2 linked regions of the Pelagicoccus sp. SDUM812003 genome follow. The protein of the gene in region 2 interacts with the protein of the main gene of each other region in a pairwise test. Links are inferred from orthologs where the notes say so. Each region holds a gene or a part of one and is shown on either strand. Other genes may lie near its edges.

Region 1 (7,099 bases), on a different replicon or contig from region 2:
CTCCAAGCTCAAGTCCGGCAAGCGTGCAATGCGTCCCCCCAAGCCGAAAAGCTTGTCGCCCGCCCGAAGCGCATCGCCTTGATAGTCCTCCAAAGGGCCCGTCTCCAATGATTCCTCTATCTGGAAATCCGATTCGCCAAGGGCGATCCTATTGATTCGCCGAGAGGAACTGAATCCATCCACCGAATACAGGTGCGAATCATCCTCGCCTTGCACCAAAAGCAACATGTCGGGATGTCCCACTTCGGAAACGCCGGGCGAACCGTCGCGATAGTAGACGGTCTCGTAGGCCGATGTTCCCGCCTCGCTTTGCGAAACGATGACGTCGTTTGGACGCCCCTCCGGACAGAACAGCCTCCACGCAACGAAACGCTTTTCGTATTCAGATTGTCCCGACGCAGAGCTCCCTGTCGCCATCTCGAATTCGGTCTCCAGCTCCCAACGCTCCAGATCGATTCGCGCCAAGCTGAAGCGGCCATTGAGAGCCACGAAGGCTTTTTTGAAATCGGAGCTCACCGCTAAACGATACGCATTGCTATCTTCGCCCAAGCTTAGATAGCGTTTGATTTCGCCGTTGCTCGGATCGATCTCGGCGAAGGAATTCGCCCAGGGCTCGGCCGCATTCGCGCCCAAGGTCGCAAACAAGGTACCACTGTTGGGGTTGTAGACTGCATCGCCGGAAAGATGCAAATCGTAGCCGGACCATACCCGCAAGGGCTCCAGCGTCATGCCGACTTCATCATTAGGCCCTTCGACCAAGACACGGGCGCCGTTCATCTCTGCAGTCGCCACCAGCCACAGAGTCATGCCTCCACCGGCCATCCCTACCTGGCCGCTTCCCAGCGCCTTTCTCGTCCCGTCCGCAGCCAGCAAGCTAACCGAGACCGTCGAGTTGTAGTTGTTTTCCAATTCACCCTCGAAATCGAGCGCCTGTACCATTAGCCCGTACTCGACGCCCTCCTCCAGCATCGGACCAAAATGCACTGCGAATCCGGAAGCTTCGTTGTCTAGAACGGTGAACTGCGCCCGTACCCGCCCCGCTTCACTAAGCCCTCTCGCCTGCGCCACGAGATTCAACACCGTGGCCCCCGTGCGATCGTTGTTTTCCGGGAACCTTATTTCGAACTGAGTCGAGCGGCTCGTTCCCTGAGAAATGACAACCTCGGCGGGAAACTCAATCAATCCCTCGTAGTCGCTGCTCAGCTCGACTACCACGTCTTCGAGCGCGTTCGCCCCGAGCGAAAGAGCGGCTTGCAGAGAATCGCCCTCCGCGTAGCGGCTCCCCTGATAATCAACGAGCCTCAGCCGGTACTCGTCGTTGTCCACCACACGAATCGCAACGTTCGCGTTTCGTCCCCCGACCTCGAAGGTCATCTGCACTGCCTCGTCGAGATTGATATCTCCATTTTCCGTGGCCTGAAGCGCGACGTCCACTTCAGCGTCGCCCGCTCGCAGCTTCACCCATTCACTCGCGATTCGATCCTCCGTAGCGGACACCAAACGCACCATCACGTCGTTCTCGAACGCAGGATAAACGGATACTCGTCCGACCACAGTCTCTCCTTCGTCCACAGAATCTGGAAAGTCGAAACGAACCGACAAGTCCTCGTCGTCCAACGACCACACCGAGAGCTCCTCTATTTCCACACCGTCTCGCTTGACGACGTAGGTCCTCACCTCTTCACCATTCACGACCGCGTCGTCCTCTATCGAAACCGCAAACGTGGCAGCGTCCGCGCCGGCGGGGTAGACGCCCTCCCCCTGCAACCGCCCTTCGAAATAGAATTGATAGCGAGCCGCCGCCTCAGGAGGCCGGGCCTCCTTCACCTCCACTTCGAACGCGCTTTCCGCTTCGCCCACAGACTGGGGATGATAGAAAAAAACGCCTTCCGCATGGTGCGCTTCCACCTGAAAATAGTCGAAAGCCCAGCCGCCCCTCGGCCACGGCTCATCGTCGCTTTGCAACAAGCTGAAAGTGAGTCGGTACTCTTTGGTCGGATCGTAGTCAGGAACCGCCTCGGTCATGCGAAAGGAGTACCGAACCTGCCGTTTCCCAGAATCGTTTGGCCAAAAGTCCGACAGCCAGACGATCGACCGTTCGAGACCTCCATCGACGCTCAAGAGGATCGCATCAGGTGCACCGGTGAAAACGGGACCTCCCTCCCCTAAGCTAAAGCAATCCGATGACACTTCGACCCGATCTCGCCCCTTCACCACCACATCGACGCTCAGCTTGTTCTCCACATAGGCGCCGGCAGCCTCCGTATCAAGCACCAGCCACTTGCTCCGATATTCATCCAGCGAAAAGTCCGCGATCCAGTAGCGACCGCCCTCGTCCTGATACGTCCAAGCCTTCCCCAGCTCGAAGGATTCGAAGTCGTCAGAAAACAAGACCTCGGATCGAACGATCTGAGGAACCAGCAAGGCGAAACCAGCTCCAGCAACCAGAGCGAAAAAAGGGGCAGCAATTCTCATTATCAGGGAGTCGTGACCATCGCCCTAGTGACAGCGCTTAGAAAGAGCAAGAAATCAGTCTAACCCACCAACCAAAGCGACTCGCAGACGAGGCCTCCCCTCGCTAACCGCCCGAATTCCCCCTCGCGCAGCACCCGCAACCGTTTTCGGCAACGTTACAAAAAATAATTGCTTTCGTCGAGGCGACCCCCGCCCTTGACGCCCCCTCGCAATTCCCCAACATCCCTCCTCTTTTTCCACTAGAAAACTCACGAAACCAAAACCACCCACGCTTAGAGCAACCGATCCCCATCCCACCATCACAATCTGAGCAAATCCGTGTCATCTGTGGTAAAACAACCCGATCAGCTTTCCGTCATGGCAACAAAATCCTCCGACTACAACTTCAGCGAAATCGAGCCGTCCTGGCAAAAATACTGGGACGAGCGCAAGACCTTCGCGGCCTCCGACGAGACCGACAAGGAGAAGTACTACGTGCTCGACATGTTCCCCTATCCCTCGGGAGCAGGCCTGCACGTCGGCCACCCGGAGGGCTACACCGGTTCGGACATCCTCGCTCGCTACCAGCGCGCCAAGGGCAAAAACGTGCTGCACCCCATCGGATGGGACGCCTTCGGTCTGCCGACCGAGCAATACGCCATCCAGACCGGCCAGCCGCCGCAGGAAACCTCGGTCAAAAACATCGCCAACTTCCGCGAGCAGCTCCAGCGCATCGGCTTCTACTACGACTACGATCGCGAGGTGAACACCACCGATCCCAACTACTATCGTTGGACTCAGTGGATCTTCCTTCAGCTCTTCAAGCGCGGCCTGGCCTACGTCGACGAGCGCCCGGTCTGGTGGTGCGAAGCCCTCGGCACCGTGCTGGCCAACGAGGAGGTCATCGACGGAAAATCCGAGCGCGGCAGCCACCCAGTCGTTCGCAAGAACCTGCGCCAGTGGGTCTTGAAAATCACCGCCTACGCGGAACGCCTCCTGGAAGATCTCGACACCGTCGACTGGCCGTCCTCCACCAAGAAGATGCAGACCGAGTGGATCGGCAAGTCCACCGGCGCCACCGCTCGCTTCGGCATCGTGGACTCCGACAAGACGCTGGAAATCTACACCACCCGTCCGGACACCCTCATGGGCGTGACCTACATGGTCGTTTCCCCCGAGCATCCGCTCATCGACGAGCTCACCACGACAAGCAATGCGGAAGCGGTGCAGACCTACAAGCTGGCCGCGGCCAACAAGTCCGATCTGGAGCGCACCGACCTCGCCAAAGACAAAACCGGCGTCTTCACCGGCTCCTACGCCATCCACCCCATCACGGGAAAACAGATTCCGATCTGGGTGGCCGACTACGTTCTCATTTCCTACGGCACCGGCGCCATCATGGCAGTGCCCGCCCACGACACCCGCGACTTCGAGTTCGCTCAGCAGTTCAATCTGCCCATCGTGCCCGTCATCAAGGGCGGCGACGATGACGAACTCCCGTACATCGGCGACGGCGTGCTCATCAACTCCGGCGAATACGACGGTCTGCCCTGGCAGGAAGCCAAGGAAAAGATCACCGAATCCCTCGCCGCCAAGGGCCAAGGCGAGGCCTCCACCCAATACAAGCTGCGCGACTGGCTTTTCTCTCGCCAGCGCTACTGGGGCGAGCCTTTCCCTGTGGCATGGGTTTCCAAGTCCGACTACGACTCGGCTGTCGCCTCAGGCGTCCTCGAAGGTTGGATACCGGAACAACCAGTGGTGTTCGAAACCGAGTCCTCCACTCTCTACGCCCTACCCGTTCCGGAAAAGGCCCTTCCGCTCACCCTCCCGCATGTGGAATCCTACGAGCCGTCAGGCTCCGGCGAGTCTCCACTCGCGAAAGCCACCGACTGGCTGGAAATCTGGTACAACTACGAAACCGGCGAATACGTCCCTGCATCTCAGGATAAACCCGCTGGCGATCGCTGGGTGCGGGCCACTCGCGAGACCAACACCATGCCCCAGTGGGCCGGCTCCTGCTGGTACTACCTGCGCTACATCGATCCCAAAAATTCGGATACGTTCGCTGACCGCTCCAAGCAAGACTACTGGCAGGTGCCCGATCTCTACATCGGCGGGGCCGAACACGCGGTGCTTCACCTGCTCTACGCCCGTTTCTGGCACAAGGTGCTTTTCGACGAAGGCGTCGTGCCGACCAAGGAGCCTTTCACCAAACTCTTCCACCAAGGCATCATCCTCGGAGAAGATGGACAAAAGATGTCCAAGAGCCGCGGCAACGTCATCAACCCGAACGTCATCATCGACGAGTACGGAGCCGACACTCTGCGCCTCTACCTGATGTTCCTCGGACCGCTGGAAGCCATGAAGCCTTGGTCCAGCAAGGGCATCGAAGGCGTGCATCGCTTCCTCAAAAAAGTCTGGCGCTGCGTCGTCGCCGAAGACGGCCTGTCTCCAAAGATCAAGGACAGCTCCGACGCGGACGACAAGGAGACCCTAAAGGCTATCAACGAATGCATCAAGAAGGTCACCGACGACGTGGAAAACCTCCGCTTCAACACCGCCATCTCCGCCATGATGATCTTCGCCAACCACCTTCAGTCCACCGACTCGGTCAGCAAGGACACCGTCAAGAAGTTCATTCAACTCCTCGCCCCCTTCGCCCCGCACATCGGCGAAGAGCTGTGGAGCCGCCTAGGCGGCGAAGCCAGCATCACCACCGCAGGCTGGCCCGCAGTCGACGAATCCGCTCTGGTGGTCGACGAAGTCAATGTGGTCTTCCAAGTCATGGGCAAGGTCCGCGGCCAAGCGACCGTATCCAAAAGCGCAACACAGGACGAGGTGCTCGCCATCGCCAAGGCCGACCCCAAAGTCGCCGCCCATATCGACGGCAAAACCATTCGCAAAGTCATCTACGTCCCCGGAAAGATCCTAAACATCGTCGCCAACTAATATCCGCCCACGAATCACACCAATCTTCACGAATCCGAAATGTGGGAAGCGAACTCGGGTCGCGATCAACAGAACCCCATCAATCCGTGACTATTCGTGATATTCGTGGGCAGTCTCCCATGTCCCAATTTCTCCCTCCAGACTTCGATCGTACCGCCACCGTCGGCCTCATCGCCGGGCGCGGCGTCTATCCTCGTCTCATCGCGGAGAAAGCCCTCGCCGCAGGCATCGACATGCGCCTCATCGCCTTCGAGGGTGAAGCCGCCCAAGAGACCATCGACGTCTTTCCGGAAGACAAACGCCAAATCATCAATGTCGGCAGAGTGGGTTCATGGCTCAAAGCCCTCCGCACCTTCGGCTGCAAATACACAATCGCCGCTGGGCAGGTGAAGCCGGGCAAACTCTTCCGCGATCTCAAGCCCGACTTCAAGGCCACCGCTTTGCTGGTCAAACTCAAGCGCAAGAACGCCCACACTATCTTCGGAGCCATCGCCAACGAGCTCGCCGCCAACGGCCAGACCGCTCTTGACGCCCGTTGCTTCCTCGACGATCAGATGGCGACGCCCGGACTCATGACCAAAGCGTATGAGAAAGTCGAGGACACCTACATTCAACACGGCATCGAGATCGCCACCGAGATGGCTCGTCTAGATATCGGACAGGGCGTCGTCGTGCGCAAAGGCACCGTGCTAGCCGTAGAAGCCTTCGAAGGCACCGACCCCATGCTCAAGCGAGCTGGTGGTTTCAAAGCCGATCAGCTGGTCTTCGTCAAAACCGTCAAACGCCAGCAGGACTACCGCTTCGATGTACCCGTTTTCGGACTACGCACTTTAGAGATCATGGCCGAGCACCGCATCGGCACCGCAGTGCTCAAAGCCGGCTCCGTCATCATGGTGGAAAAGGAAAAGATCCTCGCCACCGCCGCCAAAAAGAAGATCCAGCTCATCGGCTTCTGAGCCCTTTTCAATGGTTGCCGCGGCAAAACCTAATTTTCATACCCAGTCGCTATGCATTGGTAGGTCCAATCGAGGTACAAGTACTAGCTGGCCCGAGCCTTATCGAAGATGTATCCTGATTGGCTAGGCCTTTCTAGCTCGCTGAGTCTTCCAGGACCTTTCGGCAGCTTGCAATCGCCGTGTCGATATCCTCTCTGTCTCCTGCGGTTCTGGGATTCGCAGTAGACTTCTCTCGTTCGACGATCTGATCAAGTTGCTTTCGCAGATTCTTCTTTCGCTCGTCGCTTGGCTTCAATCCGGCGCCCAACCTTTCCAGAGAATTGGCAATGCGTATCAAGATCTCTGGATACGCAACGCCTGATTGACGAAGCTGATTGAAAGTATCGTCTACCAAGCCTTCGAAGGTCGAACGAGGACAATACACGCGCAGCTCTCCACTCTCATCCTCAATCTTTGACTTCGGCAAAGACTTGCCTGTCACTTGAAGCAGTGCGGCAGAGAGATAATCGATACAAACGATTGCCGTATTGGGATCGTTGATACCGGGGGATATCGCTCGAAGCGCGAGCTCCACCAATTGATCGATGAGAAATTCCAAATTTTGCTCAGGAGTGCGTTTGTCTCCCAAGAAAATGGCTTCAGAGATGGACTTAGAATACGACGAGTTTGTCTCCGCTCCATAGACCTTTGCGATCACCTCCCCCTTGGCCGCGAAATGTCCAGCACGTTTTAAAATCAGT
Region 2 (6,979 bases):
CGCCGTTGGGTCTTCGGCAAGGGGGCGTGGGTGGCGTGCTTGGGACTGGGCGGCGTGCTTGGGACTGGGCGGCGTGCTTGGGACTGGGCGGCGTGCCCGGCGGTCACGCCCTACCTTGAGGACTGGGCGGCGTGCCTTGAGGGCTGCTGGCTGGGCTCGTCGAGGTCGGATCTAGATGTTCGAAAAGCGGGCGATCGCTTGCGAGTGGATCTTCGCTTTGGCGGCTTTCTGCAGGGCGTTGATTTCCGCCTCGGCGGCTTTGACCGCTTTTTTGCTATCTAGGACCTCCACCACGAGGCTTGTCTGGCGCGACTCTCCTCCGGCGAGCGTGAGCACGCGCCCTTTGCTTCGCTCGAAGTTTCGAGGATTCGGGTAGCTGGTGGCAGGCTCCAGACCGGTGACGTAGCCGTCCGCCTGTCCGGCGGTGTTCTTCCAGAGGGTGAAGCAAGGAAAGTCCTTGAGGGAGAAGCGCAGCAGCGAGGCTTTGTCGCCCTGGGCGTTTCGCAGCATGGCGAGGGTATCGCGGTTGCCGCGCTTGGCGGCGAGCTCGAAGAAGTAGGCCTGCTCCACGAAGCCCGGTTGGGGTGCGTCGAAGCGGTCGTAGCGCTCGATGCCTTCCGCGGCCCGGGGATCTCGAGGGGCGGCTTGCTTGAAGGGGGCCATGAAACGGGAGCCTTTTTCCAGAAGCGGCGCTCCGTAGTTCACGTGGTAGAGCAGCTGGTGCTCGGTTGGGTTGTCGCCCAGGTTGGTCACGGTGTCGTCGATGCTCAGGGATGAGGAGCCGAAGCGGGTGCGGATTTCGGTCCGTAGGCGGAGAGCTGGGCCGAACATCATGGTTTCGTCCGCCTCGCCGCGCAGGATGATCTCGTCCTCGCCGATCTCCAGGGAGGCGATTCTGGCGGGGGTGTTGGCGATATTGCCGTGCAGCGGTAGGTTGGTCTGCATGGCGTTGCCGTTGTTGTCGACCATGGAGTCGAGCCCTGGGGCGCCCATGCTGCTGAGGCCGCAGCGCACGATCCACTCGTTGAAGCCCTTGAGCCAGCCGAGGCCTCCGTTTTCCATGGATTGGATGTACGCGGGGTGCACGGGGTCTTTCACCGGAGAATCCCAGCCGAGCTCGATGTCGCCGAGCTTCCCTTTCCAGATGCCCATGCCGCGGGTAAGCAGCACGGTGAAGGAGAGGCGCCCGTTGTCGATTTCCACGATGTCCACGCCCTCCTGCTTGCCGCCGCGCAGGGTGCGCGTTTGCACGGACCAGGCGTGTTTTAGGCCCACGGTGAGGCTGGTTGAGTCGAACCGCAAGCGAGGCATTGGGTCCACGTTTTCGGGATGGAGGAGGGATTGGGTGAAGGTCATCGTGATTGCGCAAGGGGCTGGGGTGGAAGAGAGGGCCCGCGATGGGCCCTGAGTTTGGGAAACTACTTGTCGGAGGCGCGTTCGATCTGAGCGAGCATCTCCTCCTTGGTGGGAGCGGTGGCGTGGGTGACGAAGAATGCGGTGGCAGCGTTGGCGATGACCAGGCGCTCCTTCACGCTGAGCTCTCCAAGCGAGGCGCAGAGGTAGCCGCCATTGAAGGTGTCTCCGGCCCCGGCGGTGCGGATCACGTTTTTCTGATGCTCCTGCAGGGCGAAGCCTTCGCCATCGGCGGCGCAGGACGCGGCAGCGTAGTCTGGGGTGTGGATCACCAGCTCGTCGATGCCGATTTCCTGTCGCAGGGTGGTGAGGGCGGAAGCGACTTTCGCGGGCTCCTCTCCGACCGTGATGCCGAAGCGAGAGAACAGCTCCGCTCCCTCGTGCTCGTTGAGGCTCATGGTCATGGGGATGGTCTGGTTGAACTGCTTGATCAGAGCCAGGCTTTCCATGAACGACTCGTTGGACTTCTTTTTGATGTCGGCGAAGTCGAAGAACATGCGGCGTGGCGGCTTGCCGTTTTCGTATTGGGAGACGAAGCCCTTGAGGAAATTGTCGAAGTCCGGAGTGAGGGACCAGTACCCGAGGCCGAGGATGTCGACCTCGGCGAACAGCTTCTTCATCACCTCGTCGCCGAAGAAGGCCACGAACTCGTTCCAGGTCAGGTTGGCGACCGATTTGAGGGCGCTCATCAGGATCTTTCCGTCGGAAAACTCGAAGACCAGCGTCAAGGCGGGGTCGCCAAGGGAGAGCAAGTTGCAGTTGTCCACGAACTCTTCGAAAGCCGGGTCTATGGACTGGCTGCCGTAGAGGCCGGCCAGGGTCGGCTTGAGGCCGAGAAAGGCTGCGACTCGACCGGTGTTGGGCGTGAAGCCGCCGGAGCAGCGCCGTTTCGGCACGATCTCAAGCCCGACGCCACCGTCGGCCCGCTTGACGATCAGCTCTCCGAACTCGCGCAGGTTGTCCATCGGAGTGAATTCGCTCAGGCTCTGCCTGACATCGACGATTTGGTACACCTCGTCAACGAAACCGTCGCAGCCGAGCAGGATGTTTCCGCTGATGTTGTTTAGGAAGTCTTCGTACTTCTTTGTATTGGAACTCATGATACAATGCTTGGGGATTTGAGTGGATGAGGAAGGGGAGAGCGGGCAAAGCGTTCGTCGCCAAGGAGGGGGAGTTTCTGACTCGGGACGAGCGACTTCGCGTGGGTTCGATCCGCCGCGTTTTCCAGTTCGCTTCGGCAGGAAGAGTGGCCATCCGGATTTCTGATGGCAAGGCGGTGGAGCCTCAATGTGACGATCAGATTTTTTTTAGGCGGTTGGGCTGGTGATCGAATCGATCGGCCGTCGCGGGTCTCTGCACGGTTTTATTTGCTGGAGAAACCCCGCGAGAGGCGGCTTTTTCGTGCTTGAAAAACCACCTTCTATGTCAGAACCACGCGGACCGGACACCAACACCAGCCAAGGGCGCCTCGCTTGGCCCCCCATCGCTTTGACTGCCACCTTGGTGGCAGCCTCCTTTCTTTCTCCCGTGGCCCCTGCGGCTCCAAATGTGGTGGGTTTCGACAAGATCGCTCACTTCTGCGTATTCGGTCTTCTCGGCACGCTGCTGTTTCGGCGGCTGCGCCAACCGTTCCTGTCGAACCGACGCGTGCTGTGGGCGTTGATCGGGGCCGTGAGCTACGGAGCGCTCGACGAGTCGCTGCAGTTTTTCAACCCGGCCCGTTCCTTCGACCCGCTTGACTGGATCGCCGATCTGAGCGGAGCCTTGCTGGCCATCTACCTCTACCGAAATTGGGCTTGGTATCGGCGTCTGCTTGAGTTTCCCATCTGGGGCTCTAGAACCGCCTCTTCCGCCAAAAATCCCTCCACCCAAAATGAGCAAGGCTAGCGATCTGAAACGAATCACCGAACTGCGGCGCGAACTGAAGCGTCACGACGAACTCTACTATCGAGACGCTCAACCGGAGATCGAGGACCGCGAATACGATCGCTTGAAGGCGGAGCTCGCTGAGTTGGAAGCGGTCCATCCGGAACTGTCGCTGATCGATTCGCCGACCGTTCGCGTGGGTGACGACCGGGTGGAAGGCTTTGCCTCCTATCAGCATCACCTGCCCATGCAGAGCTTGGACAACACCTATTCGCAGGACGAGTTCTTCGCCTTCGTGGCCCGGGTGGAGAAGGGCTTGGAGGTCGATGGCGCTCGCTTCACCGTGGAGCCGAAGATCGACGGGGTAGCGGTGAGCTTGACCTACGAAAACGGGGCCTTCGTGCGGGCCGTGACGCGCGGCAACGGTATCGAAGGCGACGATGTGACGGAAAACGCTCGCCTGATCAAAGCCATACCCAAGCGTCTGAAAGGCGACTCCATTCCGGAGATCATCGAGATCCGCGGCGAAATCTACATGCGCAACGAGGAGTTCGAACGCGTCAACGCCTTGCGCAGCGAAGCCGGGCTGGAGCTGTTTAAGAATCCGCGAAATCTTGCCGCCGGCACCATCAAGATGCTGGATCGAGTGGAAGTGGGCAAACGCCAGCTCGACATCGTGCTCTACGGTCTCGGCTATTGCCAGCCGAGCGTGGTGTCGTCGCAAAGCGAATACCATCGCCGACTCGGAGATTGGGGACTGCCGGTCGTGGAAGCCTTTTGGGAAGCCACTGGTCCCGAAGAGGCGTGGCAGGCTATCGAAAAACTGGATACGCTGCGCAATGGCTTCGAATATCCGACCGACGGGGCGGTGATCAAACTCGATTCCTTCGATCAGCAGGATGTTCTGGGAGCGACTTCGAAGGCTCCTCGCTGGGCTATCGCGTTCAAATTCGCCGCCGAGCAGGCCGAAACCAAGCTCAACGCCATCACCATCCAAGTGGGACGCACCGGCGTGCTGACCCCGGTGGCAGAGCTGGAGCCGGTGCAGCTCGCTGGCACCACCGTCTCGCGCGCGACCTTGCACAACCGAGAGGAGATGGCTCGCAAGGACGTGCGCGCGGGCGATTTCGTGGTGATCGAGAAGGCGGGAGAAATCATACCTGCGGTGGTGCGGGTGCTGACGGAAAAGCGCCCGGCGGATAGCGAGGCCTTCGTTTTTCCTGAAACCTGTCCTTCCTGCGGCACGGAGGTCACTCAGCTGGAAGGCGAAGTCGCGGTGCGCTGCGTGAATATCGAATGCCCGGATCAGGTGCGCGGCCGGTTGGAGCATTTCGCCTCGCGCCAATGCATGGATATCGAAGGCTTGGGAGTGGCCGTGGTGGAGCAGTTGGTCAGTCGTGGTTCGGTATCCAATATCTCTGACATCTATCGCTTGGATTACGAGCAAGTCGTCTCGCTGGACAAATTCGCCGAGAAATCCGCCCGCAATCTGCTGGCGGCGATCGAAGCGAGCAAGCGGGTGGAGCTCTGGCGCCTGCTGCACGGCTTGGGCATTCCTCAAGTCGGGGCCGCGGCCGCCAAGGATCTGGCCAAGGCGTTTGGCGGAGTTCGCGAGCTGGGCGAGGCCAGCCTGGAAAAGCTCGTCGAGCTCGATGGCATCGGTGAAAAGACCGCTAGTGGCATCGTCGCCTATTTCCAGGACGAGCGAAACCGCGCGATCATCGACGCTCTTTTCGAAGCCGGCATGAACCCGAAGGCGCCCGAGCGTCCGAAGGAGGGCGAGGCGGTGCTGGCGGGCAAGACCTTCGTCATCACCGGAACCTTGCCAACCATGAAGCGGGACGAGGCCAAGGCTTTGATCGAATCGAAGGGCGGCAAGGTTTCTGGGAGCGTCAGCAAGAAGACCGATTTCCTGGTGGCAGGGGAGGCGGCCGGCTCCAAGTTGACCAAAGCGGAGTCGCTGGGGGTGAAGGTGATCGACGAGGCGACCTTGCTCGAAATGAGCCAATAGCGCAGACTTTGCTTAGCTGCTCGCCGAAAGCGCTGTTTCGCCCAGGTGAGTTGCTAACAAAGAATAAAAGGTATGGATTTAAGAAAAATCGCCTGTGGGACGATATTAAGGCGTTCCTCTCGAGCGATTTCCACACCTCCTACCGACCGATGAAGTTGCAGCGCAAACTTATCCTCTACCTTTCCACGGCCTCGATCCTCGCCATGCTGATTGGCGTTTTCGTGCAGAAGCTGGTGATCGACGACGTCGAAGTCGATCGCACCCGCGACGCGATGCGGTCCACCTTGATTCAAGCGGAGACGGTGAGGGCCAACGCCTCGCGGCTGGTATCTCGAAACGCTTACGACTACGAGAGCTTGCAGCGAGAGCTCGAGACGGCGAAGGACGTTCGGGAGACCGCGTTCTACAGTTCAATCCCGGTGGTAGCGTCCTGGCAGTCCATCGAGAAGGTGGCGGAGGAATTTGGATACAGCTTTCGCATCTCTAAAACGGACGCTCGCAATCCGGACAACGAGCCGACTGCCCGAGAGTTGACGGTGCTCGACTATCTGAAGCGCAACGATGCGGACGAGTATTTCTTCGATGACAAGGAAGCGGACCAGCTGGTCTACGCTCGCCCGATTCGGCTGACTAGGGATTGTCTCTACTGTCATGGCGATCCGGACCGCAGTCCCACTGGCGATGGTCTGGATGTGCTGGGCTTCGCTATGGAAGGCTGGCAGGAAGGGGAGATGCATGGGGCGTTTATCCTCAAGGCGGACAAGAAGAATCTGCGGGCCATGGGCACCGCCGCCTTTTTGGGAGGCGCGGGTCGAACCGCGATGTGGACCATCCCGCCGGTGATCGCTTTGGTAGCCGTATTCGCTTTCATACTACGAAAGTCCGTCTTCGGTCCGATGCGTCGCTATCTGAAACGCGTTTCGGGCACCGCGGAACGAAACCTCCAGTCGGCCCGTGGCATTCATGCCACCAGCGCCAGCCTGTCCGATGGGGTGAACCAGCAAGTGGCGTCGATCGAAGAGACCGGGGCGACCTTGGAAGAGATTTCATCGATGAGTCGGGCCAGCTCCGATCGGGCGAGCGCGGTCCAGAAGGCTGTCTCGAAAACGGGCGACGCGGTTCGAGCTGGCTCAGGGAGGATCTCCGAAATGCAGGGCGCCATCAATGCCATCAACGAGTCCAGTCAACGAATCGGCGTGATCAACAAGACCATCGAGGAAATCGCCTTTCAGACCAATTTGCTCGCTCTCAACGCCGCAGTGGAGGCTGCCCGGGCGGGCGAAGCGGGGGCAGGGTTCGCGGTGGTGGCGGACGAGGTCCGAGGACTGGCCATGCGTTGCGCCGAAGCTGCCAAGACCTCGGAAGGTTTGATCCAAGACTCGCTATCCAAGAGCGAAGCTGGCGTGCAGGTCACCACCGATGTGGTCGCCTACTTGAGACAAATCGAATCCGAGATGGCTGAGGTGGAGACCTCGATCGACGAGATCACCGAATCAGCAGCTCAGCAGAGCGTGGGCGTCGAGCAGATCAACGCCGCCATGCGCAGCATGGAAACGGTTTCCCAGGAAAGCGCCGCCAGTTCCGAGGAGTTGGCAGACTCCGCCTCCAGTCTGACCGAGCAAGCTCGCCAGACGCGCCTGCTTATCTCCACTTTGGAAGAGCTGGTTTTTGGTGGCGAAATCCGTCGAA

Evidence for each region.
Region 1: the proteins of ligA (region 2) and leuS interact in binary tests that used the Escherichia coli proteins (3 or more experiments, as listed by UniProt). The link is inferred for Pelagicoccus sp. SDUM812003 from one-to-one orthologs.

What each region holds. Positions count from the first base shown.
Region 1 is NZ_JARXHY010000004.1:318,410-325,508, reverse strand. What follows is about bases 2,509-5,617. They hold leuS (leucine--tRNA ligase), read left to right. Parts: upstream 2,509-2,832; coding sequence 2,833-5,403; downstream 5,404-5,617. Other genes in these bases: lpxI (UDP-2,3-diacylglucosamine diphosphatase LpxI), read left to right, coding at 5,523-5,617. In the rest of the region: QEH54_RS07940 (hypothetical protein), read right to left, coding at 1-2,475; more of lpxI, read left to right, coding at 5,618-6,359; QEH54_RS07925 (DUF2254 domain-containing protein), read right to left, coding at 6,493-7,099.
Region 2 is NZ_JARXHY010000008.1:136,583-143,561, reverse strand. What follows is about bases 2,800-5,788. They hold ligA (NAD-dependent DNA ligase LigA), read left to right. Parts: upstream 2,800-3,286; coding sequence 3,287-5,290; downstream 5,291-5,788. Other genes in these bases: QEH54_RS12735 (methyl-accepting chemotaxis protein), read left to right, coding at 5,440-5,788; QEH54_RS12745 (VanZ family protein), read left to right, coding at 2,836-3,300. Also shown: QEH54_RS12755 (aldose 1-epimerase family protein), read right to left, coding at 172-1,356; QEH54_RS12750 (carbohydrate kinase family protein), read right to left, coding at 1,419-2,513; more of QEH54_RS12735, read left to right, coding at 5,789-6,979. UniProt on the Escherichia coli protein: DNA ligase that catalyzes the formation of phosphodiester linkages between 5'-phosphoryl and 3'-hydroxyl groups in double-stranded DNA using NAD as a coenzyme and as the energy source for the reaction.